One region of the Vibrio sp. M260121 genome, then DNA from elsewhere that is predicted to be linked to it. Evidence: predicted binding sites of a transcription regulator. Region 1 holds the regulator's gene; each other region holds the start of a gene.
The links. The regulator PurR, encoded in region 1, represses purine synthesis genes. The targets are predictions, from matches to a motif close to TNANGNAAACGTTTNCNTNA.
Positions count from the first base shown of each region.

Region 2: a site for PurR is predicted at 2,191-2,210, ahead of QTO06_RS23085 (formate--tetrahydrofolate ligase). Genes of this name have one in related genera too.
Region 3: a site for PurR is predicted at 5,159-5,178, ahead of metK (methionine adenosyltransferase). Genes of this name have one in related genera too.
Region 4: a site for PurR is predicted at 4,212-4,231, ahead of purM (phosphoribosylformylglycinamidine cyclo-ligase). Genes of this name have one in related genera too.

Region 1 is NZ_JATABF010000004.1:104,643-112,606, forward strand. Features, by position in the region: gene cmoM (tRNA uridine 5-oxyacetic acid(34) methyltransferase CmoM) at 1-339, opposite strand, end outside; gene elyC (envelope biogenesis factor ElyC) at 454-1,260, shown strand; gene torR (two-component system response regulator TorR) at 1,376-2,089, opposite strand; gene torD (molecular chaperone TorD) at 2,323-2,970, shown strand; gene QTO06_RS04185 (hypothetical protein) at 3,245-3,394, shown strand; gene purR (HTH-type transcriptional repressor PurR) at 3,415-4,419, shown strand; cyclic di-GMP riboswitch class I at 4,705-4,794, shown strand; gene QTO06_RS04195 (TfoX/Sxy family DNA transformation protein) at 4,911-5,501, shown strand; gene QTO06_RS04200 (TVP38/TMEM64 family protein) at 5,622-6,311, shown strand; gene QTO06_RS04205 (putative signal transducing protein) at 6,311-6,628, shown strand; gene QTO06_RS04210 (alpha/beta fold hydrolase) at 6,666-7,469, opposite strand; gene glgA (glycogen synthase GlgA) at 7,592-7,964, opposite strand, start outside.
Region 2 is NZ_JATABF010000059.1:2,592-10,555, forward strand. Features, by position in the region: gene QTO06_RS23075 (CreA family protein) at 131-604, shown strand; gene QTO06_RS23080 (inosine/guanosine kinase) at 735-2,039, shown strand; gene QTO06_RS23085 (formate--tetrahydrofolate ligase) at 2,277-4,025, shown strand; gene glgC (glucose-1-phosphate adenylyltransferase) at 4,407-5,621, shown strand; gene QTO06_RS23095 (chitinase C-terminal domain-containing protein) at 5,733-7,964, opposite strand, start outside.
Region 3 is NZ_JATABF010000002.1:201,905-209,868, forward strand. Features, by position in the region: gene QTO06_RS02580 (MFS transporter) at 1-1,132, shown strand, start outside; gene QTO06_RS02585 (methyl-accepting chemotaxis protein) at 1,354-2,916, shown strand; gene tkt (transketolase) at 3,042-5,051, opposite strand; gene metK (methionine adenosyltransferase) at 5,421-6,575, shown strand; gene QTO06_RS02600 (DUF2189 domain-containing protein) at 6,859-7,656, shown strand; gene QTO06_RS02605 (SprT family zinc-dependent metalloprotease) at 7,722-7,964, shown strand, end outside.
Region 4 is NZ_JATABF010000028.1:21,216-29,179, forward strand. Features, by position in the region: gene QTO06_RS15440 (DUF2069 domain-containing protein) at 5-445, shown strand; gene QTO06_RS15445 (DUF2066 domain-containing protein) at 590-1,858, opposite strand; gene QTO06_RS15450 (uracil-xanthine permease family protein) at 2,094-3,347, shown strand; gene upp (uracil phosphoribosyltransferase) at 3,490-4,116, opposite strand; gene purM (phosphoribosylformylglycinamidine cyclo-ligase) at 4,296-5,336, shown strand; gene purN (phosphoribosylglycinamide formyltransferase) at 5,480-6,118, shown strand; gene QTO06_RS15470 (class II glutamine amidotransferase) at 6,203-7,048, opposite strand; gene lpcA (D-sedoheptulose 7-phosphate isomerase) at 7,110-7,685, opposite strand.

The sequences.
Region 1 (7,964 bases):
TTCCATATGGTCACCAATGGATTGGACAGGTGAATGAATCAGGCGATACTGCTCAAGCAAACCGTTTTTTTCAATATCCTGCTTTGCTAGTTGCAGCATTTCCGAAGATAGATCACATAAAGCGACATGATGTCCGAGCTGAGCAAGCTTTTGCGACAATTGTGCTAACCCACCACCCGCATCAAGGACTTGCAGGGCTTGATGGTCGGCGTCTAATTCACTTAGAATCTGTAGAAAATCTTCCCACACAATGATTTGGCGGATCTCCCCTTTATCGGAGCCGTAAATATTTTTTGCAAATTTGTGGGCGATATCGTCGAAATTGCGGTCTTCTGTCACTTCTGCTGAGTTATCATAACGGATTGTGCCGCTATTCTGTCACAAGGAAAGCAGGAATAAAGAGGGTTATCCTCATTTTTATTATCAATTGATGTTTTTTCGGACTATTTATGTATGTTTGAGCTGAAAAAAGTTATGTCAGCCTTGTTGATGCCTCTTCCGGCATTGTTAATCATAGGCTTGTTAGGTCTTGCTCTCATTAGTTTTACCACAAAACGTAAAACTGGCTGCTTTGTTGTTCTATTCTCTTTCGTCGGCATTTTTCTTGTTGCCTTCCAACCTGTTTCAACCAAGCTGTTAATGCCTCTTGAGCGCGAGTATAAAGCGTTTTTACCTGTTTCTGGTACCGTTGACTATGTCATGGTGCTCGGTAACGGACATGTGGTGGACAATGAGATCCCGCCCACTTCTCAATTAAGTCGCACAGCACTGATGCGACTCACCGAAGGCATTCGTATTTTGCGTATGTACCCAGGTGCAAAACTCATTCTGTCAGGCTACGCTGGCGGCTCTGAAATAAGCCATGCTCGTATGATGGCGAACGTTGCGCTTTCTCTTGGTGTGGCCAAATCCGATATCATTTTGTTGGAAGACGCGAAAGACACTTGGGAAGAAGCACGCCAAGCGGCAGCCTTCGTAAAACAAAAAGATATTGTGTTAGTGACTTCTGCTAGCCACATGAAACGTGCTTTGTATGAGTTCAACGCTGCGGGTATTAAACCCATCCCCGCACCAACGAACTTTATGGCGATTGATGATATCGAACAGCCATGGCAAAAGTACGCACCGAAAGCTCGTTACTTAGAGCAAACGGAATTGTACTGGCATGAGTATCTTGGCGGGTTATGGCAGAAACTGCGTGACAACGTAGGACAAACGCCAATGGTTGAGATAGAAGAGCCTGAAGTCGCACAACCTTAATTGCTGCCTAGCAAAAACGTTGTCGCTAATAAAGCTTATCGTTAGATTGTCTTTACAGAAATAACAGATACAAAAAAGGAGAGCCGATGCTCTCCTTTTTCTTTATTGCGATGATTTAGTCACCTGCAAACATGTAGCCTTCACCGTGAACGGTCACAAAGATTTGTGGGTTCTTTGGATCAAACTCCATCTTAGCGCGCATGCGTCGAATCAGTACATCGATAGTACGATCGTTTGGCGCATCCACTCGGTGGCTGATCATATTCAAAATACGCTCGCGGCTTAGTACCTGATTTGGGTACGAAGACAGTGCCACCAATAGCTCATATTCCGCTTTGGTTAGTTTCACTGGCTCACCGTTACGGCTTAGAGCACGACGTTGAATGTCAAACGTCCACTCACCGAAGCGCACAATGTGTTCTTCATTAGTGTCGTTCGCTGTCTTTTGCGAACCGCTACGTGCCGCTGAAATGCGCCACAGCAAGTTCTTAACGCGAACTAATAATTCCCTTAGTTCAAAAGGCTTTGTCACATAATCGTCTGCGCCCATTTCTAGGCCAACGATTTTGTCAATGCTATCCGTGCGTCCTGTCACTAATATGATGCCGATATCTGATTGGCTGCGTAATTCACGCGTAAGCATAAGGCCATCTTCGCCAGGCAAGTTAATATCCAACATGATCAGGTCTACATCGCCACTTTGAAGCACTTCGCGCATTTCTGCCCCGCTCTCTGCTTCACTAACTTTGTAGCCTTCATTTTGGAAATAGCCCGCAAGCTTACTACGAGTTACTACATCATCTTCTACGACTAATACGTGATAGCTCATTTACACCACTTTCTGTCTTTTTTATTTTCCAAGACGTATTCTATTCATAACTAGTAACATTTCTAGTCATAGATACATTAAAAAGCAAGATTTTGCGTTTTTATTGATTCAAAGCAAGCTTATTTACAGCCATTCATAAACGCGCATATTTTCCCATAATGGATAACAATTATAGTTACTGCTATTCATCTTAATTGTTTACACTTAGGGGATAACCATTTAGGAGCAAAAAAATGCAAGAAGTGAAAGCTTTTAACGAGAAACGCGCAGAAATCTATTGGTGGTTTTCTAGCCTGTTCGCAAAAGAACTGACAGAGAAAGAACTAGAAAGCTACCACAGTGTTGAAATTCGAAGCTTTTTGGCTGGCCTTGGTGAAAATGAGTCATTAAAACCAGCTGTGGATACCCTTGTTGATGCACTTAACCGTCTGCAGGATCGTGAAGACGCACAACTTGAGTTGGCAGCAGACTTTTGCGAGCTTTTCCTTAAGACAGAAAAGCACGGTGCACTGCCTTACGCCTCTATGTACATTGGCCAATCTGGCCTGCTAAACGATAAGCCAGCAGAAGAGATGGAAAAACTGATGGCAGAGTTTGGCGTGCAAGTTGATGAAAACCTGAAAGAGCCAGCTGACCACCTAGCGGTAGAGTTGGATTTCTTGGGTAATATGATTATTCGCTCTAACGAACTAGAGCAAGAAAAGCACATGGAAGAAGCGTTCGACAAGCAGAACGATTTCATCCAACAGCATCTTTTGACTTGGCTACCTCAGTTTGCTGCTAAATGTAAGCAGTTCGACGAATTTGGCTTCTATATTAGCGTTGCGCAACTATTAATTGCATTTTGTAAACTGGACAGCACCTACCTTCTTGGTGAATAATTGCCGCCTATTTTAGGGAGCCTGCTATTTAGGCTCCCTATTTTATTCGTTTAGTTTTAATCTGGCTTAGAGAATCCCAACCAATTTAGCCGTGAAAATGTGACCTCAAGGGCACAAAACAACCGCTGAAAATATTGCCAGCCTGCCCACATCAGTCTAAAATGTGAGCGCAAACGATTAAATATGATTTATATGTAAACCGCTGAAATATAGCGGTTTTTGTGTTTTCTTAACATGATTGCTGACTAATTCCTCACTTATAAAAGAAGGGAATATGAGTATCAGCAACAAATGTTGCTACAAATCTTTTTATACCGATTCGGAACAACCACTGCCAAATATCTCAGCAATGCCCTTTCTTGCAGTTGCTCGGTTTGTGCAAGACCCTAAGCGTATGGTTGTCTTCACTCACGGTATTCAGTAGCTCGATACAGGACATCATTTATGGCCACTATTAAAGACGTTGCTCGCTTAGCCGGCGTTTCTACCACAACGGTTTCGCACGTAATTAACAAAACTCGCTTTGTTGCAGAAGCAACCCAAGAAAAAGTAATGAAAGCGGTTGATGAACTAAATTACGCGCCAAGCGCCGTTGCTCGTAGCTTGAAGTGCAACTCTACTCGTACTATCGGTATGTTAGTTACTCAATCAACCAACCTATTCTTCTCTGAAGTCATCGATGGTGTTGAGAGTTACTGTTACCGTCAAGGTTACACTCTAATTCTTTGTAACACGGGCGGTATCTACGAGAAGCAACGTGACTACATCCGCATGCTAGCTGAGAAACGCGTAGATGGCATCCTAGTAATGTGTTCTGACTTGACGGAAGAGCTAAAAGAGATGTTAGACCGCCATTCTGACATTCCAAAAGTTGTGATGGACTGGGGCCCTGAGAGCTCGCAGGCAGATAAGATCATCGATAACTCGGAAGAAGGCGGCTACATCGCGACGAAATACCTGATCGATAACGGTCACACTGACATCGCATGTTTGAGCGGTCATTTTGAAAAAGCAGCGTGCCAAGAGCGTATCGCTGGTTACCGCCGAGCAATGGCGGAAGCAAACCTAACGGTTAACGAAGATTGGGTTCTTGAAGGTAACTTCGAATGTGATACTGCTGTACTGGCGGCAGATAACATCACAGCAATGGAAAAACGCCCAACAGCTGTCTTCTGTTTTAACGACACAATGGCGCTAGGCTTAATGAGCCGCTTGCAGCAAAACGGTATCAAAGTACCGGATGATGTATCCGTGATCGGTTACGACAACATTGAGCTTGCAGAATACTTTTCTCCACCGCTAACGACTATCCACCAACCAAAACGTCGTGTGGGTAAAAACGCATTTGAGATCCTTTTGGAACGCATCAAAGACAAAGAACACGAGAAACGTGTGTTCGAGATGCAACCAGAGATCGTTGTTCGCAACACGGTTAAGAAACTAAACTAACCTCATCTGCGAACTCATTTTATAAAGCGCTCTTATGGGCGCTTTTTTAATATCTAAAAATAACTTTCCCTTAATATTTCAGCTCAAGAATACAACCTTAAGCTTCGATAAGTTGCTGTTTTAATTAAGGTGTAGCCCATTTCCTACATCAAGCTTTTGTATGACAAGTAGATGCTCAGCAATATGAAACAAAACACATCAACTTAGCGCTATTAACTGAACCAAGATCACACTTTTGTGTTTGAAACGTGATGTTAATTCAATATACGAAGTATTCTCAAAGAGTCACGCACAGGGCAAACCATTCGAAAGGGTGGGACGCAAAGCCTCCGGCCTGAACCATCTTATTAGATGGAAGGTAGCGGGGTTACCGATGGCAAATATGCATTAAGTGAGTTTACCCTTTAATGACATTGTGTCTGCATGCATTTGCTAATCTCTCGGACCTGATTTTTGGTGGCGTAATATTAATTACACCGAGATAACACATCATGGATAAACCGATACTCAAAGACTCAATGAAGCTGTTTGAGGCACTTGGTAATATCAAGTCGCGTTCAATGTTTGGCGGCTTTGGGCTCTTCGCCGATGAAACGATGTTTGCACTAGTTGTGAACAATCAACTTCATATACGAGCTGACCAACAAACTTCATCTGACTTCGAGACTCAAGGACTAAAACCGTACGTCTACAAGAAACGTGGTTTCCCAGTCGTTACGAAATACTACGCTATTTCTGATGATCTATGGGATTCGACCGATCGCTTGATTGAAGTTGCAAAGCAATCTCTAGAGACTGCTAAGCAAGAGAAAAAACAACAAGCGAGCGCCAAACCTAACCGATTGAAAGACCTTCCTAATCTACGCCTTGCAACTGAACGTATGTTGAAGAAAGCAGGCATTGACTCTGTCGAGCAACTAGAAGAAGAAGGTGCCCTAAACGCTTACAAAGCAATCCAAGATACGCATGCCTCTACGGTAAGCCTTGAATTGTTGTGGGCGCTTGAAGGCGCTATCAACGGTACACATTGGAGCGTCGTACCTCAGTCTCGCCGGGAAGAGTTGATGAGTGCTCTCTCGTAGAGCAATCATTTCAGCATGACATTGAGTAAAAGCCGCAGTTTTCACACTGCGGTTTTTTTTTGAAATTTTTTCTTACTTCATTCTGTCTTATTATTTAAGAAGCCAAACGGAGCCATTGATATGAATAAGAAACTGATTTTAGGACTGATCCTACTCGCGACCATCATCTTTTTAGGTGTCAACTTCGGTCAATATTTAACGCTAGAAAACGCCAAAGCACAGCAACAAGCGTTAAACAGTTTCATTGACCAAAACTTCGTGTTTGCCGCCGCAACCTATTTCTTCGCTTACATTGCTATCACCGCTTTTTCTATTCCTGGTGCTGCGGTTGTAACGCTTCTTGGTGCAGCCTTATTTGGTTTTTGGACGAGTTTATTGTTGGTGTCTTTTGCCAGCACAATCGGCGCAACCATTGCGTTTTTAAGCAGCCGTTACCTGTTGCGTGAATGGGTACAAAGCAAGTTTGGTAATAAGTTGAATGCCATTAACCAAGGTGTAGAAAAAGACGGTGCTTTTTACCTCTTCTCACTACGTTTAATTCCGGTATTTCCGTTTTTCTTGATCAACTTGTTGATGGGTCTGACACCAATGTCAGTCGCACGATTCTACCTAACCAGCCAAATCGGTATGTTGCCAGGCACTGCCGTCTACTTAAATGCAGGTACACAGCTCGCCACTATCGACAGTCTTTCAGGAATTGTGTCACCTACCGTATTAGCGTCGTTTGCTCTGCTCGGCTTGTTCCCAATCATCGCAAAATGGGTTATGAATAAAGTTCGCCCAGCCCAAGTTCAAAACGGAAATGCTTAATGAAGATATACATCGCTAAAAATCCTGCAGAAGCTCATATCGTCTGTGAGCTTCTCAAAACCGAACAGATAGCTTGTGAAGTAAGAGGTGAGGGAATGTTCGGCTTAAAGGGTGAGTTGCCGTTTAGCGATGATACAGACCCGTATGTTTGGCTTTTACATCCGGAGCAGAAACTAAAAGCATCTGCCATTGTTGAAGATTATCGTCAACAAGCGGAATTGACTTATCAAGACTGGCAGTGCCCACAGTGTTCAGAACAAAACGAAGGTCAGTTTGGTGCGTGTTGGCAATGTGGATATCAAATAGGGGAGCCATAACGGCTCCCCTACTCTTTTGCTCTCTTCGATAAATGCGTTAAGCCGCTAGACTCTGCTGCTTAATAAACTCGATGGAATGTTGGTTAAAGTCATCGGGCCTTTCTACATTGCACACATGTCCACAATCTGGTATTTCTCTCAGTACGCTCAACTTATGCACCGCGACCATTTCTTTCACTGGCTTGATGAACATGTAATCTCGGTCACCCATCAAATACAGCGTCGGAATAGGTAATTCACGATCTTTGAAATATCTCATCAATGGGTTCACATCTGCCGCCAAAGTAAACCAACGCTTAAATTCTTTTTGGCATAGCTTCTTGGCTTCGCGAATAAACAAGTGCCTTGATTCACGCTGGTTCTTCTGCGGCATAACGATATAAGCAAACAACTTGTACAGCCACATGTAAGGAAGGATGTGTTTACCAAGGTTCCCCAATTTCACCAGTATCTGTGAGCGAGTATTTAAACGAGTGACTGCGCCACCCAGCACCATTGAGCGAACACGGTCTGAAGCCAGTTCAGCCAAGTTACGCACAATAATAGTACCCAAGGACATACCGACAAAGTGTGCTGATTGGATCTTAAGGTGATCCAACACTTTTAAAATATCCTGAGTAACAGCGGTAAAGGTATAGCGACTAGTAATCAGTTCTTTCAACAGTTGATTGGACTTTCCGTGACCTCGAAGATCGATGAGCAACAAATTGAAATGCTGCTTATACGCTTTGATTTGCTTAAACCAGATCGAAGAACTGCCACCAGCACCATGTACGAAAACAACCCACTCATTACTGGTAGGGTGCAAATAGGTTTTGTGGAAAAGAAGTGGCTGAGTCATGTATCAGTACGAAAAACACTTTTTGTGAAAGGGAATGGATAAATGCTACCACACTCCATAAGGGTAAGATAATAAAGGCACCTCATTCGGTGCCTTTCGTTACACTTTTTAAAGATTTTGCGTCAATTTAACGCAGCTCTATACAGTTGCAAATACTCTTCTGCCGCTTTTCGCCAACAAAAGTCTTTTTGCATAGCATGAAGTTGTACACGTCTCACTTCTGTCACATTTTGTGCGTAAAGCAGAAGTGCCCTCAACATTGTCAGTAATAGACCCTGCGGCGTTGGTTCATGGAAAACGAAACCCGTTGCATCGGCTGGATCTACATCGTAGTCATTCACGCTGTCTTTCAAGCCACCTACCCCACGAACGATTGGCAAAGTGCCATACGCCATGCTGTAGATTTGGTTCAAACCACACGGCTCGAATTCAGAAGGCATTAGGAAGAAATCCGATCCTGCCTCAACCAAGTGTGCTAATTCGTTATCGTACGCT
Region 2 (7,964 bases), on a different contig from region 1:
TCTGGAGCGGTACATTAGCATGAAGCCTCTTACAAACCTAGCTAAACTCCTGAGGTAACGCCAAATTTTGTTTTAAGTGTGTGCGTCTGATAAATTGAACTAATAAATTAGCCTAATTAAGGGATGAAAAATGAAGAAAAGCTTGCTTGCTTTGGGTTTGGTAACCGTTTTGGCTGGGTGTAGTGATAATGAAGTAGGTGACGTATCACTGGGTATGTTCACAATGAAAGACATCAAAATCGGCCACCTACAAGACGAAGTCGTGACGGGTGTGACTTGTCATATCGCTTCTATCGAGGCGAATTTAAGCTTGTCTGATCCAAGTGACAGTTCTATCTCATGTCGTCAAACAGGCGACATCACGCCAGAGATGATTGCAAAGATTGATAAAAGCAAATCTGGTGAAGTCGTCTTCAAGAAGTCAAAAAGCATCTTCTTCAAGACAATGAAAGTACGTCGCATTTACGATCCAGAAAACCAAACGCTACTTTACTTGTCTTACACAACCAAAGAGACAGAAGGCAGTTTCAAACATAGCTTATCAACGGTTCCTCTATATGGCACAAAAGCTTATGTGGAACCGACTGTAACTCCTACAAATTAACCCCAATTTGTGTGTAAAAACAGCAGCCCGTTGATTTTTTCAGCGGGCAAATTTCTTTGCAAGAAAACGGAACGATTTTCAAAATTTTGTGATACAATCCCGCCTCTTTTTTTCTCACTCAAGAACAAGCATGAAGTTTCCTGGTCAGCGAAAATCTAAACACTACTTTCCAACTCACGCTCGAGATCCATTAGTAAACCAAATTCGACAAGCACCGAAATTGTACCGCCCTACGGTCGTTGGTGTCGGTCAAACCATCGTAGATATCGAAGCGCGCGTAGATGATGCGTTTTTAGAAAAATACAACCTAAGTAAAGGACATTCTCTCGTTCTTGAAGAGAGCAAAGCGGACGCACTGTACGAAGAGCTAGTAGAACAAGGCCTGATTACTCACCAATACCCAGGTGACACTATCGGTAACACTCTTCACAACTACTCCGTGCTTGCGGACAGCAAATCAGTGCTACTTGGTGTTATGTCAAAGAACATTCAAGTTGGTTCTTTCGCTTACCGTTACCTGTGCCGTACCTCTTCTCGTATGAACCTAAACCATCTACAAACCGTAGATGGTCCGATTGGTCGTTGTTACACGTTGATCACTCACGATGGCGAACGCACTTTCGCGATCAACGAAGGTCACATGAACAAACTCTCTCCAGAGAGCATTCCAGAAGAAGTATTTACCAAAGCATCTGCTCTGGTTGTTTCTTCTTACCTAATGCGTGGTAAAGAAGAAGATCAAATGCCTCAAGCCGTTCAACGTGCGATTGAGTTTGCTAAGAAGCACGAGGTCCCTGTAGTACTGACGCTTGGCACTAAGTATGTGATCGAAGGCAACGCTGAATGGTGGCAAGAGTACATTCGCGAGAACGTATCTGTTGTTGCAATGAACGAAGAAGAAGGCGCAGCACTGACTGGCGAAGGCGATCCACTTGCAGCAGCGAATAAAGCGCTGGAATGGGTAGATCTAGTTCTTTGTACTGCAGGCCCTGACGGTCTTTACATGGCGGGTTACACTGATGAGAAAGTGAAACGCGAAACGACGCACGATATTCTTGAAGGCTCGATTGAAGAGTTCAACAAGTTTGAGTTTAGCCGTGCAATGCGTAAAGACGATTGTCAAAACCCAATGAAAGTGTACTCACACATTGGCCCTTACCTTGGTGGTCCACTTGAGATCAAGAACACCAACGGTGCCGGTGATGCAGCATTGTCTGCACTTCTACACGACATGGCGGCGAACTCATTCCACCATAAAGAAGTGCCAAACTCTGAAAAACACGAAGTACGCTGCCTAACTTACTCTTCTCTATCTCAGATCTGTAAGTACGCAAACCGTGTAAGCTATGAAGTGTTAACTCAGCACTCTCCTCGCCTATCACGTGCACTACCAGAGCGTGAAGATAGCCTAGAAGAAACCTACTGGGATCGCTAAGAACCAAGTACTTAGAGCAATAAATATGCGAAGGTCACCATTTGGTGGCCTTTTTGTTTTGATCTAGCGCAGTAATTAGTGGTTTTTGTTATGATGTAGCACGCTAAGGCGCACGAACTGCTTTACACCTCGTTTTTTACCAGTATTATTCTCGCGCAAACGTTTGCGCAACACTTGCTGAGTCTTTTGCTTGCTTGATGTTGAACGCCACGTGTTAGCCATTTTTTTGGAGTATCCATGCAGTCTGATATTGAAATTTGCCGAAACACACCGTTGTCTTCTATCGCTACCGTTGCTGCCAATGCCGGCCTTTTACCACAAGAGTTCGATACACACGGAAAACACAAAGCTAAAGTTCATCCCCAATGTCTTGATCGCTTAAACGCAAATCAAGACGGCAAGTTGGTGTTGGTCACTGCAATCACACCCACCCCTCTGGGTGAAGGTAAAACCGTAACCACAATCGGTCTTTCTCAGGGTTTATCTAAGATCAACCAATCTGTAATGGCGTGTATCCGTCAACCATCAATGGGGCCAGTCTTTGGTGTCAAAGGTGGCGCTGCAGGTGGTGGTTATTCCCAAGTTGCACCAATGGATGAGTTAAACCTACATCTCACTGGTGATATTCATGCGGTAACAGCGGCACATAACTTGGCCTCTGCCGCATTAGATGCTCGCCTTTATCATGAACAACGTGAAGGCTACGAGGCATTCGAAGCCCGCACTGGCTTAAAAGCACTAAAGATCGACGTCGAACGAATCACTTGGAAGCGAGTGATGGACCATAACGACCGTGCACTGCGCATGGTTAAGATTGGTCTCAATGAAGAAGGCAAAACTATCAACGGCTTTGAACGTGAAGAAGGTTTTGATATCTCTGCCGCTTCTGAGCTAATGGCGATCCTCGCTTTAGCTAAAGACTTAAAAGATCTGCGCCAACGCATTGGCCGTATCGTCGTGGCTTACAACTTAGACGGCCTTCCAGTGACAACTGAGGACTTACAAGTTGCCGGAGCAATGGCTGTCACGCTAAAAGAAACCATTGCCCCTACTTTGATGCAAACACTAGAAGGTGTGCCAACCCTGATCCACGCGGGTCCATTTGCGAACATCGCTCACGGTAACTCTTCTATCATCGCAGACCAAATTGCACTAAAACTTTCTAGTTACGTTGTCACTGAGGCGGGTTTTGGCTCAGACATGGGATTCGAGAAAGCGTGTAACATTAAAGCGTCTGCAGCGGGTCGTGCACCAGATTGTGTCGTGATTGTCGCTACGTTACGTGGTTTAAAAGCAAACTCAGGTCACTATGATCTGCGCCCAGGTATGGCCATTCCGGATTCAATTTTCAATCCAGACCAAGCTGCACTTGAAGCAGGGTTTGAAAACTTAAAGTGGCACATTAACAATGTCCATAAATACGGTATCCCTGCCGTGGTTGCTATTAACCAGTTCCCGCAAGATTCTCAGCAAGAATTGGCAGCGCTTAAGGCGTTGATTCACGAGTTTAACCCGGAAGTTAAGGTGGCCGTCAGTACAGCATTTGGTCAAGGTGGTGAAGGTGCCGTAGAACTAGCGCAACACGTTGTTGAAACGTGTGAACAAGCTTCTGATTTCCGCCCTCTTTACCGCAAAGAGCAAACTCTAAAAGAGAAACTCATGGCCGTTTGCGAAGCGGGTTACGGCGCTGCAAATATTGAAATGAGTGAACTCGCGACGCAACAGCTTAAGCACTTTGAAAAATTGGGCTTTGACGAACTAGCGGTATGCATTGCGAAAACGCCGCTCTCCATTACCACTGATTCAGCTGTAAAAGGAGCGCCAAGTGGCTTTAGCGTTCCTATTCGTGAGCTACGCTTATGTGCAGGTGCTGGTTTTGTTTACGCGCTTTCAGGTAATGTTATGACCATGCCTGGTTTACCGGATAAACCCGCGTTCATGAATCTCGATCTTGACGATCAAGGCAATATTATCGGCCTTTCATAGCATGAAACGTTTATCTCAAACAAACAGGAGCCATGGTGCTCCTGTTTTCATTTTAAATGACCGCTAATTAATTGTTTTTAAAACCCTTTACAATGTAAACTGAAACCACAAAATTAGAGTATTCACTTCATTTCACCAATTCGGTGCAGCAACAATTTCCTCACTCCCTAATATAGTGCAATAAATAATACCCCACCTCTAAAGGGCATTGATTTTATTAACAAAATCCAATGGCTCGAATCTTGTACTACGTTATATAGCACTACCATTTATAAGTTCAAAGGACACTCAACAACGTCACTCGAAAGCCACCAGCAGTTGGCTAACTCCTCAGGCTTTAAGTTGCTTTCGATGCACGTAACATAAGGGAAAGGGAACATTATGCAAGACGCACTCGCAGTAATCTTAGCTGGCGGTATGGGATCAAGGTTGAGCCCTCTTACCGATGATAGAGCCAAACCAGCCGTTCCATTTGGCGGTAAGTATCGCATCATTGATTTCACACTAACTAATTGTCTTCATTCAGGTTTAAGAAAGATTTTAGTGTTAACTCAATACAAATCGCACTCGCTGCAAAAGCACTTGCGAGATGGTTGGTCGATCTTCAATCCCGAACTTGGTGAATACATCACTGCAGTTCCACCTCAAATGCGCAAAGGTGGTGCATGGTATGAAGGCACGGCAGATGCCATTTACCACAACATGTGGCTGTTATCTCGAAATGACGCTAAGTATGTCGTCGTTCTGTCCGGTGACCACATTTATCGCATGGACTACGCAGCAATGCTGGAAGAGCACAAAGAAAACGGCGCGAAGTTAACGGTCGCATGTATGGATGTACCTGTCGAAGAAGCGACCGCGTTTGGCGTAATGGGCATTAAAGAGAATGGTTTAGTCGAGTCCTTTGTCGAGAAGCCTAAGAACCCACCTACTCTTCCTAACGACCCAACTCAGAGTCTAGCGTCTATGGGGATTTACATCTTCGATATGGACGTTTTGCAAGATGCGCTCGAAGAAGATGCAAAGCTTGAAGACTCAAGCCATGACTTTGGAAAAGACATCATTCCTAAGCTGATCGACACTCAATCCGTTTACGCTTATAAGTTCTGCGGTAGTAAAGGTCGTGTAGACAAAGATTGTTACTGGCGCGATGTCGGTACCATTGATTCTTTCTACGAGGCCAACATGGATTTGTTAGAACCCGTTCCACCAATGAACTTGTATCAGCCAAATTGGGCAGTGCGTACTTATGAAGCCCAATTTCCACCAGCAAGAACCGTATCATCGGCGACAGGTAATGAAGGGATTTTTATTAACTCCATCATTGCCAATGGTGTCATTAACTCCGGAGGTTCCGTTCAGCACTCTGTTATCGCGTCCAACGTGCGTATTCAAGACAGCGCAACCGTCGTCGATAGCATTATTTTCGATGATGTAGAGGTCGGCGAAGGCTGTCAGCTCGTCAGTTGTATTATTGACAAGCACGTTCGTATTCCACCGCACACACAAATTGGTATCAACAAAATCGAAGACGCCAAACGATTTCATGTATCAGAAAAAGGGATCGTGGTTATTCCTGAAGGTTATGAGTTCTGATCGTTTACTCAAGCGTCTATTTGCAATAATCCAAAGCAACAAAATCATATCCCCCACAATAAAAAAGCGCGCGATTTAAATCGCGCGCTTTTGTTATCCATTCAATCTGGATTAAACGTTACATACTGTCGACCAGCTACCGTCACTACCAGGCTCTGATGCTGTCCACCAGTTCGCTTGGTATACCACACCATTGTGAATCACTTTATCACCTTGGTTAGCGTGGCTTGGGTTACCTTGCCAGTCCGTTTGTGGGAAGTCTGGGTAAGTCACAAGGCCTGTTGTGTCACAAGTACCAGGCTCAGTACCACCGCCGCCACCAGTGCCAGAGTTTAAGTCACCGATTGGTAGGTCTGGTTGCTCAAACTTGAACGCGAACTCTTTACCACCAGAAATCACCGTGTAGTTAGCAGGGCCAGAGATTGGTAGGTAGTAAACCATATCAAGCTCGTAAGTGCCGCCCGCTGGTAGGTCTTTCCATGCTGGTAGCGAGAAAGATACACGGTGCATTACACCATCCAAACCACCAATGTTGTTCGCACGAGTATGTCCAGAAGCAATCACGCTTAGGCCACCACCAGACTGATCTTTCGCGTTATCCGGTGCCGATACAGGAATATCGAACTGGAATTCAGTACCACCAGGAATCGCTTGACCTGTGTTGTTTGTGAACGTGATCTTAGGGTTGATTGGGTAGTTTTGGTCACCCACTTTAAAGCCACCAACGCTCACTGCGATATCAACAGCTTCTGTTGGGATGGCACCTGTCGCAATCTTGTTACCGTAAGGTGTTGCAGACTTAAACTTGTCGTAAATCGCTTTAGTCATAGTGTTACCCATGTGGTACTCACCATTACCCGCAGCACAAGCCTGTTCAGTTGCATCAATCGTAGTACGGTTACCGTTCGCGTCTAGTACGTAACAGTTGTAGTCACCTGCTAGTTCCCAGAACATGATACCGCCGATCTCTTTATCGATAACGTAGTCTGCTTTCACTTCAACAGACGCTTTGTCTTCTGTTGACAGGAATACACTCTTCTCTGCGTTCCATAGCCATGGTGCGACTGCAACATCATCGTAGTTACGCGTGTACGTACCCACCAATTGGTCTGAAGGATCGTTCACAGGATCTAGACCGTAAGCTTGAGCGTAAGAACCCCAAATGCCTTTCTCTAGGTTCTTCGCGTGCCACATAGGGTTAGAACCTGCACCCATTTCGTTACCTTTAGGGTCAGTATCGTGCCACATGTTATCGATACCTAGAGCACCGTGACCACAGTTGTTCTTCTCGCCTTCACCAGTACCTGGTGCACACTCTGATTGGTTAGGTAGTGCAGCGCGGCCCCAAAGACCATTTTCACCACCTGTTACACCTTGCCAACCACGGGTGTAGTAAGGCACACCAATATTGATACGACCAGCAGGCATTGAACCACGGAAGTAATGGTAAGCCCAGTCAGTGTTCAAGTAACCAATACCGCCGTAAGCTGCTGTATCGTATACGTTCCATTGAGCAAGCTCTGAGTCTTTACCTGTATCAAATAGTGCCGCGTTGTGACCAACGTGATCGTTCCAAGCACCGTGCAAGTCGTAAGACATGATGTTCACGTAATCGAGGTACTTAGTAACATCAAAGGTTTCCATACCACGCAGTAGGTAACCCGAAGAAGGCGCTGCGATAGTCAGCATGTAGTGGATGCCATCTTGTGCAGATGCTGCGTCCAGTTTCTCACGTAGGACCTTCATTAGCTCTTGGTATGAAGCCCACAGGTATGGACGACGTGGTTCCATGAAGTCTTTATCGTAAGGGTTACCTGCACCCGCCATAGACGTTGGGTACTCGTAGTCGATGTCTAGACCATCGAATTTGTAGGTACGCATCATTTCAACTGCAGAAGTCGCGAACTTCTCGATACCTGCGTGGTTGATTGAACCGTCTGCGTTAGTTGTCATCGTGTAGAAGCCACCATCCGCAACACGATTACCGTCTGCGCCGAAGTGACCACCTGTTTCAGCCCAACCACCGATCGAGATCAACGTTTTAACGTCATGTTTTTGCTTGTAAGTAGCAAGTGCACCGAAGTGACCTTTAAAGCCTAGTGCTGGGTCTACTTCTACACCCGGCCAAGTTTTACCAGTTGCAGGGTTAGTTGGATCAGTCACGTCACCAACGTTCACTTTACCGTCTGAACCGATGCTTACAAACGCGTAGTTAATGTGAGTTAGCTGATCCCAAGGAATGTCTTTCACAAGGTAAGCCGCTTGTGGATCATCACCACTACGCCAGCTTGTGAAGTAACCAATCACACGACGTGGGTGATCGGCACCCATCAATTCACGGCC
Region 3 (7,964 bases), on a different contig from region 1:
ATTGATGACAGGGAACATACTGCTGATTTCCGTCATTGCGTTGATCGGCAAACAAATTGCGCCCTCATCCAGTATGATCACTCTCCCTGTGGCGCTGCAGTTTCTTGGTTTGATGTCAGCGACGATTCCTGCTTCCTTAATTATGGGAAAACTAGGGCGTCGTCTAGGTTTTAGCTTGGGTAACGTTATTGGCATCTTTGGCGCTTCATTAGCAACTTATGCGCTTTCGTTAGAAAACTTCACTTTGTTTTGTGCCTCTACCTTTTTATTAGGTGTAGGGATTGGATTCGGTACGCTCTATCGATTTGCTGCGATTGAAGTTTGTGATGAATCTGCGAGGCACCGCGCAATTTCTATCTCTATGGCGGGGGGAGTATTGGCGGCGGTACTGGGACCAAACCTTGCTGTCTACTCACAGAAGTGGTCAAGTGATGGTTTATATATTAGCGCCTTTGCCGTATTAATTGTCTTGTATGTTGTTGCGCTAATTCTACTCCAAACTATTCGATTTCCCGCTGCGCATACTCAGAGCTCTCGTGCAAAAGTAGACTCGATCAATGTGATTGTGCGTCGTCCAAATTTTATGATCGCAGTTCTAGCTGCGATGGTTGCTTATGCCGTAATGAATATCTTAATGACCGCAACTCCGTTAGCGATGATTGGCTGTGGCTTTGACTTCACCAGAGCGGCTGGCGTGATTGAATGGCATGTCTTGGGCATGTTTGTTCCTGCTTTCTTTACTGGCAGCTTGATTGAGAAGTTTGGCGCGAAGAGGATGATATTGGCTGGTGGAGTTCTATTTATTGCGTGTATCGCAATTAACATGCATGGGCTTTCTATTTGGCATTTCAGTACCGCGTTGATCTTACTCGGGGTTGGATGGAATTTCATGTTTATCGCCGCCACAAGCTTGTTTAGTCAGAGTTATGAAGCAAAGAACAAGAGTAAAGCACAGGCGTTTAATGAGTTTTTCGTTTTTAGCTGCGTCACCGTTACTGCGCTTTTGTCTGGTTGGTTGGAATCTACCGTAGGATGGCAGAACTTGAATTTGTATGTCCTGCCTTTTGTACTATTGGTAATGGGAATATTTTTTATCAAAGCAAATAATAACTCTGAATCTCAAGTTGCATAAATCAACTTCAAGATTTTATAAGACCCAGTTATGTACGCTGGGTCTTTTTTGTCTATCGGCTCACAACCCACAAAATAATTGGTTAATTATTGTTATCTAAGTAAGTTTTTCGAGCTTGAAATGTCGCATCAGTAAGGTTTTTTCTCTAGCATTTTGTAATAAATATAACAATCGTGTATATATCCTGTCGCAATTTAATAATAACTATAGAAGCCTCATCTATGTCAGCCTTAACTTCCAATAAAGCTCAAGAAACCCTTGTAGGAGATTCCGACGAGCTGGTCTCAACAACCGATCTCAAAGGTGTTATCACTTATTGCAATGATGCATTTTGCAGAATCGCTGAATACAGTCACGATGAACTGCTCGGACAAAACCACAATGTCGTACGCCATGGTGACATGCCTAAAGCGGCATTCGGTGATATGTGGGCTCGTCTAAAACAAGGCAAAGCGTGGCGCGGAATTGTAAAAAATAGCACGAAGTCGGGTGGATATTACTGGGTGGATGCTTATGTAACGCCCATTTATGAAGGCCACCAAGTTGTGGGATATCAGTCGGTTCGTGTAAAGCCAAAGCGAGAGTGGGTGGACATTGCTTCTAAAGCATATCAGGGCTTATTGAAGTCTGAAAAATCTGGCCGTGCTTGGACCTTGAAACTGAGTGATACGTTGCGTTATGCGATTTTACTTGGTGCACTTGCGGCACCAACAGCTGGCTTCGCTTTTTCACTTGAAGGACCATTGGCTTGGCTTGCAGCATTGCTCCCGGCTGGGGTGCTTGCAATGTTGTTCCGTCAAGAGCTTATTGATACGCCACTGCAATTTAAAAAACTGCAAGCGCAATTCGACAGTGTGAGTCGCTTGGTGTATTCCGGTAATAAACCATTCTCTATCGCGGACTTTCACATCAAAATGCTCTCCGCTCGTATTCGCACCGTTTTGGGGCGTATGACGGACTCTGCAAGACCGCTCCAAAATTGCGCCGAAGAGTTAAGTAATACCACAGCAGAAGTACTTACTGCTTTGACGCAGCAGAACAAAGACATTCATGAAGTTCGTGATGCTGCTGACTCGATGGAGGCATCAGCGAATTCGGTTTCATCCAGCACTCACGATGCTCATCTGCTGATTGATGATACGTTGAAATCCTGCTTAATGGCGAAAGAGACCATCGATCAAACCCATACCAACCTAGCGCAACTGAGTTTGCAAGCTGAGAAGGCGACAGAAACAACGTATCAATTGAGTGACCAAGCACAAAAGGTCAGTCAATTAATGGAAGAGATTGGTGGAATAGCCGATCAAACTAACCTGCTAGCGCTCAATGCTGCAATTGAGGCAGCGCGAGCGGGTGAACAAGGTCGCGGCTTCGCTGTGGTTGCCGATGAGGTGAGAGCGCTATCTGGACGTACTTCGAATGCTACTGAGCAAATTAAAGCATCCATTGAAACCATGTTGATGACGATTCAGGGCTGGCAGAAAGACATTATCGCTAACAAAGATCAAACGGATACATGCTCACAAGTTGCAGAGCAAAGTGCGTTGCGACTATCTGAAGTAGAGCAGATGATGCAAACCATGAGTGGGTTGATGGTGAATGTCGCGGATTCTGCTAACAAGCAACTGCAACTGTCTAGCAATGTGAATCAACACATTCATTCGATTGCTTCTACCGCGGAGCAGAACTTGGCCGCGACATATTCTGTAGAGCAAAACAGTAAGCAGTTAAAAGAGCAGGTTCAAGACTTCTACCGACTTGCGAATCAGTTTGAAGAGAAGTGATACGAACTAGAACTAGATCGTTGAATCGTCGTTCAAAATGAACAGATAAAATAAAGCCCCGCTACAGAGAGCGGGGCTTTTCAGTTTTCAAATTCGCAATAGAGAAAACTGATAATTCTAAGCGATTAAGCTAGCAGTTCTTTTGCTGTGTTCACTACGTTTTCTACAGTGAAACCAAACATTTCGAACAGTTGGTCAGCTGGTGCAGATTCACCGAATGTTGTCATACCGATGATGCGACCGTCGAAGCCAACGTACTTGTACCAGAAGTCAGCAATGCCCGCTTCTACAGCGATACGTGCCGTTACGTCTGATGGCAGTACTGACTCACGGTAAGCTGCGTCTTGCTTGTCGAATGCATCTGTTGATGGCATTGAAACAACGCGCACTTTCTTACCTTCAGCGGTTAGTTGCTCAGCCGCTTTCACTGCTAGTTCAACTTCAGAACCAGTTGCAATTAGGATTAGCTCAGGCTTGCCATCACTGTCTTTCAGGATGTAAGCACCTTTCGCGATGTCCGCTACTTGCTCAGCCGTACGCTCTTGTTGTGCAAGGTTTTGACGAGAGAAGATAAGTGCAGATGGTGCATCTTTACGTTCAATCGCCAGTTTCCATGCAACTGCAGACTCAACTTGGTCACATGGACGCCATGTGCTCATGTTTGGAGTCAGACGTAGAGACGCGATTTGCTCAACTGGTTGGTGAGTTGGACCATCTTCACCAAGACCGATAGAGTCATGCGTGTAAACTTGGATGTTCTGAACTTTCATCAGAGCAGCCATACGCATAGCGTTACGAGCGTATTCCATAAACATTAGGAATGTTGCACCGTAAGGAACAAAACCGCCGTGTAGTGCGATACCGTTCATGATCGCTGTCATACCGAATTCACGTACACCGTAGTGGATGTAGTTACCAGAGAAGTCGTTCGCTTCTAGAGACTTAGAACCAGACCACATAGTTAGGTTAGAAGGCGCTAGGTCAGCAGAGCCGCCCATGAATTCTGGAAGCATTTGACCAAACGCTTCTAGTGCGTTTTGAGATGCTTTGCGTGATGCGATGTTCGCAGGGTTTGCTTGAAGGTCTGCAATGATTTGATTTGCTTTCTCTTCCCACTGCGCAGGAAGTTCGCCATTTAGACGACGCTTAAGCTCTGCTGCTTCTGCAGGGTAAGCCGCTGCATATGCTTCGAACTTCGCGTTCCAAGCCGCTTCTTTCTCAGAACCTGCCGCTTTAGCATCCCACTCAGCGTATACGTCCGCAGGGATTTCAAATGCTGGGTGTTCCCAACCTAGGAATTCACGCGCTGCTGCGATTTCTTCAGCACCTAGTGGTGCACCGTGACAGTCGTGTGAACCAGATTTGTTTGGTGAACCAAAACCGATGATAGTTTTAGTACAGATAAGTGTAGGGCGTGGATCTGCTTTCGCAGCGATGATTGCTGCGTTAATCGCTTCAGAGTCGTGACCATCTACAGCAGGGATTACGTGCCAGCCGTAAGATTCAAAACGCTTAGGCGTGTCGTCAGAGAACCAACCTTCAACGTGACCATCGATAGAGATGCCGTTGTCATCCCAGAATGCGATCAGTTTGCCAAGACCTAGCGTACCAGCAAGAGAACATGCCTCGTGCGAGATACCTTCCATCAGACAGCCATCGCCCATAAACACGTAAGTGAAGTGGTCAACGATGTCGTGGCCTTCTTTGTTGAACTGAGCCGCTAGTGCTTTCTCAGCCATCGCCATACCAACAGCGTTAGTGATGCCTTGACCTAGAGGACCCGTTGTAGTCTCGATACCAGGTGCGTAGCCGTACTCTGGGTGACCAGGAGTCTTAGAGTGAAGCTGACGGAAGTTCTTAAGATCGTCGATAGATAGCTCGTAACCGCTCAGGTGCAGTAGAGAGTAAATCAGCATAGAGCCGTGACCGTTAGACAGTACGAAACGGTCGCGGTCAGCCCACTCTGGGTTAGCTGGGTTGTGGTTTAGGTGAGAACGCCAAAGAACTTCAGCGATATCAGCCATACCCATAGGTGCGCCTGGGTGGCCAGAGTTAGCTTGTTGAACACCATCCATGCTAAGAGCGCGGATTGCATTTGCGAGCTCTTTGTTTGAAAGAACGTTACGAGAAGACATGTCTGCTCCTGAGTGCATTAAGCGAATTGATAAAGGAATGTGGGCACATTAACCGAGTAAACTGGGCATAAAAAAGTGCGGACAACATTCTCTCAAAGCCAAAATCCGACTGCAAACGTTTTACTCACCATTTTTGCGGTTTTAACTCAATCTTTTCGCACTTAATAGGTAATTTATTAGAAATTCACCCCATCAAAAGCAAACGATTGGGAAATAAGCTAGGCGAATTCAAATCGAAAAAGAGCTTGTAATTCGACTGTGGGAAATTAAAATAGACGTCTAGATGTAGAAACACCTACAAACTGTATTGTATTTTTCGTGGCAAGCTGCGTTAGTTAGCCATGAGTAAACCTTAAGATTGGAGCTATCATGGCTAAGCACCTGTTCACTTCTGAGTCGGTATCAGAAGGTCATCCAGATAAAATCGCAGACCAAATCTCTGACGCAGTTCTTGATGCTATTCTTGAGCAAGACCCAAAAGCACGTGTTGCTTGTGAAACTTACGTTAAAACCGGCATGGTTATGGTTGGCGGTGAAGTAACGACTTCTGCATGGGTTGATATCGAAGAAATCACTCGTGAAACAGTTCGTGAAATCGGCTACGTTCACTCTGACATGGGCTTTGATGCGAACTCGTGTGCAGTTCTAAACACCATCGGTAAGCAGTCTCCAGACATCAACCAAGGTGTTGATAAAGCTGATCCTAAAGAGCAAGGCGCAGGCGACCAAGGCATCATGTTTGGTTACGCAACGAACGAAACTGAAATTCTAATGCCAGCTCCAATTACTTACTCTCACCTACTTGTTAAGAAACAAGCTGAAGTTCGTAAGAGCGGTAAACTAGACTTCCTTCGCCCAGATGCGAAATCTCAAGTAACGTTCCAATACGACCAAGGTAAGATTGTTGGTATCGATGCTGTTGTTCTTTCAACTCAACACTGTGATTCAGTAACAACACCTGATCTACGTGAAGCAGTAATGGAAGAGATCATCAAGCCAGTACTACCTTCAGAGTGGATCACTAAAGACACTAACTTCTTCATCAACCCAACCGGTCGTTTCGTTATCGGTGGCCCAATGGGTGACTGTGGTCTAACTGGTCGTAAAATCATCGTAGATACTTACGGCGGCGCAGCTCGTCACGGTGGTGGTGCATTCTCTGGTAAAGATCCATCGAAAGTAGACCGCAGCGCGGCTTACGCAGCACGTTACGTAGCGAAAAACATCGTTGCAGCTGGCATGGCTGACCGTTGTGAAATCCAACTTTCATACGCTATCGGTGTTGCTGATCCAACGTCTATCATGGTTGAAACGTTCGGTACTGAGAAAGTATCACACGAAATCATCATTGAAGCGGTTCGTCAAAACTTCGACCTACGTCCATACGGCCTACAAGAAATGCTTAACCTGCTTCAACCTATCTACAAGCAGACAGCAGCATACGGTCACTTCGGTCGCGAAGAGTTCCCATGGGAAGCTACAGATAAAGCAGCTATCCTACGCGATTTCGCTGGCATCAAGTAATCAAGCCACGCAAAGAATCGATAAAGCCCTCGCCTCTGGCGAGGGCTTTTGTTTCTGCCCCCCTCTCAGCCTTCTCACTCTTTCCTTGAACAAAAATTCAGCAATTATTTGTAAATTGCCCCATCTCCGCCAATAGTTAACATAATGTTAAATGCACTTTTCGATGTATATAACGTAAAGAACTATGATGCAGGCTCACGTGGCTAAAAAAGTCATGAAAAACGTCAGCCAAACATCTTTATATGGCCTAGGTGCCACCGTGGGAATAAATCAAGGAGGAGTTATGCCTCGTACCGTGAACCCGTCTGACTTCCAGGGTAAACGAAAGGAAGTTCCAGATAATGAATACGCCAGAACCATTCCATGCAATACCGTTAGCATATCGGCACCATTCCATTGGCTCGCGTTGGGTCTTCATGACTTTGTCCGCATGCCACTCATCAGTGCCTTTTACGGCATCTGTTTTATGGCTGCTGCGATTGGTATTGTGCTTCTGGTTCAGTGGCAAGGCACGCATCTCGTCGTGATGCCAAGCTTGATTGTTTACATGCTGATCGGTCCATTTCTAGCACTTGGCTTATATGACGCAAGCTGGGAAAGAGAGCGTGGGCACAAACCAAGCTTGTTCCACTCAATGAAAGCCATTGGGCGTAACTCGACCTCTCAATGGGCATTCGCCGTATTGCTCGCAGTGTGTATGATTTTCTGGATGCGAATTGCTGCACTGCTTCATGCGCTATACCCTTCTGTACAAGGTGCTCCGCTGACTGAATTCTTACCTTTCTTAGTGATCGGTTCACTCGTTGGTTTTGTCTTGGCTTGTGTGGTCTTCAGCATTTCTGCTTTCTCCATCCCGCTGATGATGGAGCGCCGCGTTGATATGATGACCGCCGTTTTCACCAGCTTTAACGCGGTAAAATCCAACATTCCAGCGATGATTGTATGGGCTGCCATTATTTGTGGCGGTATCTTAATCGGCTTTGCGACGTACGGTATTGGTATGCTCTTCACCATGCCAATCCTCGGGTACGGTACATGGCATGCTTACCACGCAACGATTAAGAAAAAACACACGCCTTAGAAAACTGATGCTATGATCCAGCCCTCGCAAACGCGGGGGCTTTTATTGAGTAAATGGGGTGAGTTGTGGATATAGAACTGAGCTACAAAACCAAGCAAGTGATGGCAGATTGCATCGCGATGGCAGAGCAAGCTTTCAAGCGTTCTTTTCCAATTCCTTCTCTGACTTTCAATGTGCGTGGCAAAGCTGCGGGTAAAGCGTATTTGCAATTGAATGAAGTCCGTTTGAATCCAAAACTGTTCAGCGAAAATCCACAAGCGTTTATCCAAGAGGTTATTCCTCACGAAGTTGCCCACTTGATTACCTAC
Region 4 (7,964 bases), on a different contig from region 1:
ATCGATGTCTGACATTATTGACCAACCACCTCTAAGCACCCGAACCCAAACCTATCGCTACATGGCACTGTTCGGCAATTTGGCATTGTTAGCTTGGGTCGCGATTTGGCAATTAGCGCTTTCCCCTCACCCGCACCTAAGCAGTACCACGCTGGCTATCGCATGGTGTATCCCGCTACTTTTACCATTGCCAGGCATTCTTGCAGGTAAGCCATACACGCACGCATGGGCAAACTTCGTCTTGATGCTGTACTTCTTACACGCCCTGACAATTTTGTATATCGATGGTGGTGAGCGTTGGTTAGCGGCTGTGGAACTACTCCTTACTTCACTCGGCTTTGCAGGTAACATCTTGTTTGCACGAGCGCGTGGTAAAGAGTTGGGGTTGAAGCTAAAACGTCTATCTCAAGTAGAGAAAGAAGAGAAAGCTAAATTCAATAAATAGCAGTTTCAATAAATAACCAGCCCAATACGTATTTGGATAATGAAGCCTCCAGTGCTCTCATTCCCAGCAAGAAATACCAAATAAAAAAGAGTCGCACTTGGCGACTCTTTTTTTGTTCAGCTTGTTGCTAGCTAGGCCTAATGCTTAGTTTAGGTCTTCAACCACATCCGTTTCGAGCACTGGCGCAATCTCTGAGTTTTCTTCAGGCTCGACAGGCGTGCGAACTGGCGCATTCCACTTGTAGATCAAGTCGTACTGCTCTGGTGCAGGCTTCACTACGACAGGCTGTTCTGGTTGCGCTGTATCTGTATTTAGATCGACCACTTCCGCTGCTTGAGCATCTTCTGTCGTTGCTGGCAATTGCGTTGGCTGTGCAGGCTCTTCAGGTAACTGGGCCGGCACAACTTCTTCCATACCAGCCATTGGGTCTTCCGTTACTTCTAAAGAACGAATAGAAGAGACTTCTTGCTCAAACGCTTGTTGAGAAGCCAATAGATGGATAGTTAAGGTGACTTGATTGCCTTGAATACGCTTAATTTCAGCACCAGCAACCGAGCTCAACTTTGTTAGTGAGTTTTCTAGCTCGAAGAAATCCATAGCAGAGGAAACGCTAAGCACTTTCACATCAATCGCTTCTGATGATTTGCTCGAAACGACGACAGCGCTCTTCTTCGCATAGTAATCGGCAATGCCACCAACCATTGCAGGAATCGCATTTGCGCCAGATGCCGAGCCACTGCGTGGAGATTGTTTGGACTCAGAAAGCTGAGCTGGAGATTGGTCGTACAGTGTCCAACGAATCTTATCGCCTTGAACACGAACAATCAGTACCGCATCCACTGGGTAACGTTGGCTCGCTTGGCTGATTGGGTCAACAAAGTCACCCCATAGATCAGAAACGTTCACGCCTGTTACATCATCGAAATCACCCACTGGCATCGTGATTGGCAGGCCACGTGCTTGTGCGGCATCACGAAGCGTCGCTGCACTCGTTGAATCTGAATGCTCCCATGTAATCGTACGATCGTAGCCTTGCTCTTCTACCATCCAAACCAGAATGTTCGCACGGTTTGGTGACCAAAGAGGAAGCTGAGCTTGCGTTAGTAGTGAGCGGATCTGGCCACTGTTAAACAGCATTTTTAAGCTGCTTTGACCATCCATTTGGCCATAGCCAAGTTGTGAAATATAGCGAGAACTTGAACCCACTGCTTTCTTAATTACTGGGTTGCTAAGGGAAGATTGGCTGCCTGTCGCACGCACAATCACATCTTGCATACCTTGTTGACGCGCGAGTTCTTCGCCGTCTTTTTGCTCACCGTCGATCGCCACTTCGGCACGATAGATATCTACCTGAGTTAATGCATAAACTGGCAGAGACAACCAACCTATCAATAAGAGAGCTAAATAGCGCATAGTTTTCATAATCCTCTGAACAAGAACACGCATGATAAGCAACTATCAAACCTTGAGCAAGAAGAGTACTGAGTGAATTGTCTGTATTCTGACCAACTTAAAAGGCCCGCATGAAACTAAACATTCGCTGACCTTATAAATCCACACAAAAGTTTGATCTAGGCAACATTGCAATCGATTGCCAGATGATAAGATTCGCCGGATTTGTCTGCGTATCTTTGAATAGGGAATTATTATGAAAAATGCGTTACAAGGCGCTCAGATGCTCTTTGTCGCTTTTGGTGCTCTCGTACTTGTGCCACTTCTGACTGGCCTTGACCCAAACGTTGCTTTGTTTGGTGCTGGGGTCGGTACTCTTCTTTTCCAACTGATTACTAAACGTTCTGTTCCAATCTTCCTTGCCTCTTCTTTCGCGTTTATTGCTCCTATCATGTTCGGTATCCAAACTTGGGGTATCGGTGCAACCATGGGTGGCTTGATGGCTGCTGGTTTGGTGTACGTTGGCCTTGGTGCGATGATCAAAGTGCGCGGCGTTGGATTCATCCATAAAATTCTTCCGCCTGTCGTTGTTGGCCCAGTAATCATGGTGATTGGTCTTGGCTTAGCACCAACGGCTGTAAACATGGCGGTAGGTAAATCAGGTGACGGTGCAATTCAATTAGTGAACGGCGACGCAGCGATTATCATCTCCGCAGTGTCACTGCTAACGACGATTGCATTGAGCGTATTCGCGAAAGGCTTCCTAAAACTGGTTCCTATCGTTGGCGGTATCTTGGCAGGCTACACTGTGTCTCTATTCTACGGCGTGGTGGATTTCACTCCGGTTGCTCAAGCGGCTTGGCTAGCAATGCCAAACTTCACCGCGCCTGAATTCAACATCAACGCTATTTTATTCATGATCCCTGTGGCTATCGCTCCGGCAGTTGAACACGTAGGTGACATGCTAGCGATTTCTAACGTAACGGGTAAAAACTATCTGAAGAAGCCAGGTCTTCACCGCACTATCGCGGGTGACGGGGTAGCAACAATTGCTGCTTCTATGGTTGGCGCGCCACCAAACACGACTTACAGTGAAGTAACCGGTGCGGTTATGCTAACTAAGGCATTCAACCCAGTGATCATGACATGGGCCGCTATCACAGCCATCGTACTTGCGCTGGTTGGAAAGCTAGGTGCGACTCTACAAACGATTCCAGTTCCAGTTATGGGCGGCATCATGATTCTACTGTTCGGCTCTATCGCAACAGTTGGCCTGAACACACTGATCAAGAACCATGTTGACCTTCACAAATCACGTAACCTAGTGATCGTAGCAGTAACGCTAGTGTTTGGTATCGGCGGCATGGCTTTCGGTATTGGCGAGTTCAGCCTACAAGGTGTGAGCCTATGTGGTATCGTGGCTATCATTCTTAACCTAGTGCTACCACACGACCTTGGTGAAAATCACGTGGTGGATAACGCACAAATGGAAGAAGAGAACGCGAAGTAATTTGTAGTGCGGCTTAATCGATTTAAGTCGCCCTTCCTGCCCTCGTAACTCGCTTCTATCTATATAACAGATACAAAAAAGGCTTGGTTTTCACCAAGCCTTTGTTTTTTCAATTCAGTAATAATCTAGCATCAAGCCCGAATTATTTAGTACCGAAGATCTTGTCACCTGCGTCACCAAGACCAGGAACGATGTAGCCTTTGTCGTTTAGCTTCTCATCGATTGCTGCTGTGTATAGCTCAACGTCTGGGTGAGCTTTTTCTAGCGCTTCGATACCTTCAGGAGCCGCTACAAGAACAAGCACTTTGATTGCCTGACAACCTTTCTCTTTTAGAAGATCGATTGTTGCGATCATAGAACCGCCCGTTGCAAGCATTGGGTCAACAACTAGAGCGATACGCTCGTCGATGTTAGAAGCAAGCTTGTTGAAGTAAGGTACTGGCTCAAGTGTTTCTTCGTCACGGTAGATACCAACAACACTGATACGTGCACTTGGCATGTGCTCAAGTACGCCGTCCATCATGCCAAGACCAGCACGTAGGATTGGCACAACTGTCACTTTCTTACCTTTGATTTGGTCAACTTCTACAGGACCGTTCCAACCTTCAATGGTTACTTTTTCTGTTTCAAAGTCTGCTGTCGCTTCGTAAGTAAGTAGGCTACCGACTTCTGTCGCTAACTCACGAAAACGCTTCGTGCTGATGTCACCTTCTCGCATTAGACCAATTTTGTGTTTTACTAGAGGGTGTTTAACTTCAACAACTTTCATTTCCATCTCCGGCTTTTTTGGCAATATTTAAACAAACCTTCAGATTATACATGATTTTTGCAGGGATATCAGGATAGATCACTAAAGAAAAAAACCGACGCAAACGTTTGCTATCTGTATTTAACCACTGGTAGAATAGCGCCGTTTTCATATCCAACTTAAAAACCGAGGACTTCCCTGTGAGTGGTAACAACTCTTCTCTTAGCTATAAAGACGCTGGTGTAGATATTGATGCAGGCAACGCGCTTGTAGATCGTATTAAAGGTGCGGTTAAGCGTACTCGTCGCCCTGAAGTGATGGGTGGTATCGGTGGTTTTGGCGCACTGTGTGAATTACCGACTAAATACAAACAACCTGTACTGGTTTCTGGTACTGACGGTGTAGGTACAAAACTTCGTCTAGCACTGGATATGAACAAGCACGACACCATCGGTGTAGACCTAGTAGCGATGTGTGTAAACGACCTAATCGTGCAAGGTGCTGAGCCGCTATTCTTCCTAGATTACTACGCAACTGGCAAGCTAGACGTAGACACTGCAGCAGACGTGGTTTCTGGCATTGCTGATGGCTGTGTTCAAGCAGGCTGTGCACTTATCGGTGGTGAAACTGCTGAAATGCCGGGCATGTACGAAGGCGAAGACTACGACGTTGCTGGCTTCTGTGTTGGCGTAGTAGAAAAAGAAGACGTGATTGACGGCACGAAAGTAGCAGCAGGCGACGCACTAATCGCTGTTGGCTCAAGCGGTCCACACTCAAATGGTTACTCACTTATCCGTAAGATCTTAGAAGTATCTGGCGCAGATAAGAACGAAGAGCTAGCAGGTCGCACTATCGGTGAACACCTACTAGAACCAACTAAGATTTACATCAAATCAGCACTTAAGATGATTGAGAAGCACGACATCCACGCGATCTCTCACATCACTGGTGGTGGTTTCTGGGAAAACATCCCACGCGTACTGCCTGAAGGCACAAAAGCCGTTATCGATGGTAGCAGCTGGGAATGGCCAATCATCTTCAAATGGTTACAAGAGAAAGGCAACGTTGAAACGCACGAAATGTACCGTACGTTCAACTGTGGTGTTGGTCTAGTCGTTGCACTACCAAAAGACCAAGCAGACGCAGCAGTTGCTCTTCTTAAAGAAGAAGGCGAAAACGCATGGGTGATTGGTGAAATCGCTCAAGCAGAAGCAAACGAAGAGCAAGTTGAAATCCAATAACTTGCGAATCAAGCTCAAAAAATAAAAAGAATGAGGACGCTATGTCCTCATTCTGCTATCTGGAACATCGAAAACCATTCTAATAGTAGGTAATTTAGTGATTACGCACGTCAAACCTACAGTATCAAGGCAGTCTCAATATCATGAAAAACATAGTGGTCCTCATTTCGGGTAACGGCAGTAACCTACAAGCAATACTTGAAGCCTGTGAAGCCAACATGCCAAACGCACAAGTGGCAGCGGTTTTTTCTAACAAAGCTGATGCCTACGGTTTGGAGCGTGCAAAACAGTTTGATGTGAATGGTCACTTTGTCGATCCTAAAGCATTTGAGTCTCGTGAAGACTTTGATGCCGAACTGATGAAGCAAATTGATGAATACCAACCAGATGTGATTGTACTGGCGGGCTACATGCGTATTCTCAGCAGTGCGTTTGTTTCCCATTATCTGGGTAAGATGATCAACATCCACCCTTCTCTATTGCCTAAGTATCCGGGTTTACACACCCACCAGCGTGCTATTGATGCCGGAGACAAAGAGCACGGCACCAGCGTTCACTTTGTCACAGAAGAATTAGACGGCGGTCCTGTTGTGCTGCAAGCTAAAGTACCGGTATTTGAAGACGATGATGCCGACGCACTCGCCGCACGCGTTCAGACTCAAGAGCACAACATCTACCCAATGGTGACTAAGTGGTTAGTCGACGGGCGATTATCGATGACCGAGGGCAAAGCGTATCTCGATGGTTTTGAGCTAGGTGCGCACGGCTACGCAGCCGAGTAACTCTTAATTCCAAACACCAAACGCAAAAAGGCAGCCATCAAGCTGCCTTTTGTTTTATTCGAATGTTTTACTGCGAGAAAACCATCACTCCAACGGTTCGGTCGGCGCTTGATTACCCGGTTTCGGCGCGGCAAACGGAACATCCGCTAACGCTTCAGCGTTATTCAGCACCAATTCACCAACATGGAACAAACCGTACTCGCCCGGCTTCATGCGATGCCATGTTTCATTGCCAGTAAGCGGTTGAGTTGCAATCACAGAAACCACATCGTTTGGCGTTGTCTCTTCTTGGAAGTTGATTTCTACATCTTCATCCAACAGCGCAGCCTTACCAAATGGAGCACGACGCGTGATCCAGTACAAGTGGTTGGTACAGTAAGTCATCACAAACTCACCATCGCTGAGCAGCATGTTAAACACGCCCTTCTCTTTCAGTTTGTCGCAGCACTTTGCAACATAGATAAAGACCGCTTCCATATCCTGAGGAGGTTCAGGAAACTTATCTTCCATCTGCTTTAAGAGCCAGCAAAACGCCATTTCACTGTCCGTTTGACCCACCGGACGATGACGCCCTGTGTGCAAATCTTGGTAATCGGTCAGTTGACCATTGTGTGCAAATGTCCAGTAACGCCCCCAAAGCTCACGCGTAAACGGATGGGTGTTTTCGAGATTCACACCACCTCGGTTAGCTTGACGAATATGGCTCACTACAGCACGACTTTTGATCGGGTAGTTTTGCACCAATTCAGCAATCTGAGAGTCACAACTTGGGTTGGGATCTTTGAAAGTACGGAACCCCTTTCCTTCATAGAAAGTGATCCCCCAACCATCACGATGCGGGCCAGTGCGACCACCGCGCTGCATCAAGCCTGTAAAACTGAAACAAATATCTGTAGGAACATTTGCGCTCATGCCGAGCAATTCACACATGGTTTAACGAACTCCTTACCTTAAAACACAACTAAGCCAGTATTCGGCTTAGTTGTAAATCTTATTCCATCTCTTTTTCGATCAACTGAATGATGATGTGAATGATCTTAATGTGCACTTCTTGGATACGGTCTGCGTAGCCAAAGTGTGGTACGCGGATCTCGATGTCTGCAAGACCTGCCATTTTACCGCCATCTTTGCCCGTTAACGCGATCGTCTTCATGCCTTTCGCTTGTGCCGCTTCAATCGCTTTCAAGATGTTGCCTGAGTTGCCAGAAGTCGACAAACCAAACAGAACGTCACCTTTGCGACCTACTGCTTCTACGTAACGAGAGAATACGAAATCGTAACCAAAGTCGTTACTTACACAAGAAAGGTGGCTTGGATCTGAAATAGCAATACCAGCGTAACCTGGGCGGTTTTCACGGTAACGACCTGTTAGCTCTTCTGCAAAGTGCATAGAGTCACAGTGAGAACCACCGTTACCGCACGACAACACTTTACCATCTTGCTTGAATGAGTCAGCAATCATTTTCGCTGCCGCTTCGATTTGCGCGATGTTGTGGTCATCACTTAAAAACTTATTCAGAACTTCAGCAGCTTCGTTTAATTCACTTCTAATCAGATCTTGGTACATAAGACGTTCTCTTTATTATCTCGGCCACAGCAGTGAGGTTGAGCCTCTCGCTTGGCAAATTGTTCTGATGTGAAATTCACACCGGACAGTTCATTACTCTGAGTTTACCCACAAACGAGAATTAGTGTCGATAGCGAAGCAACAGATTTGGATTTATCACGGTAATAAACTTGTTAACTTGCTTACGAAATCATCACCCAACTCTCAACTTTAGAATTTTAACTCTACTTAGATCACTTTTTGCCCAATCTCAGAATTTACATTTATTTAATATTTTGA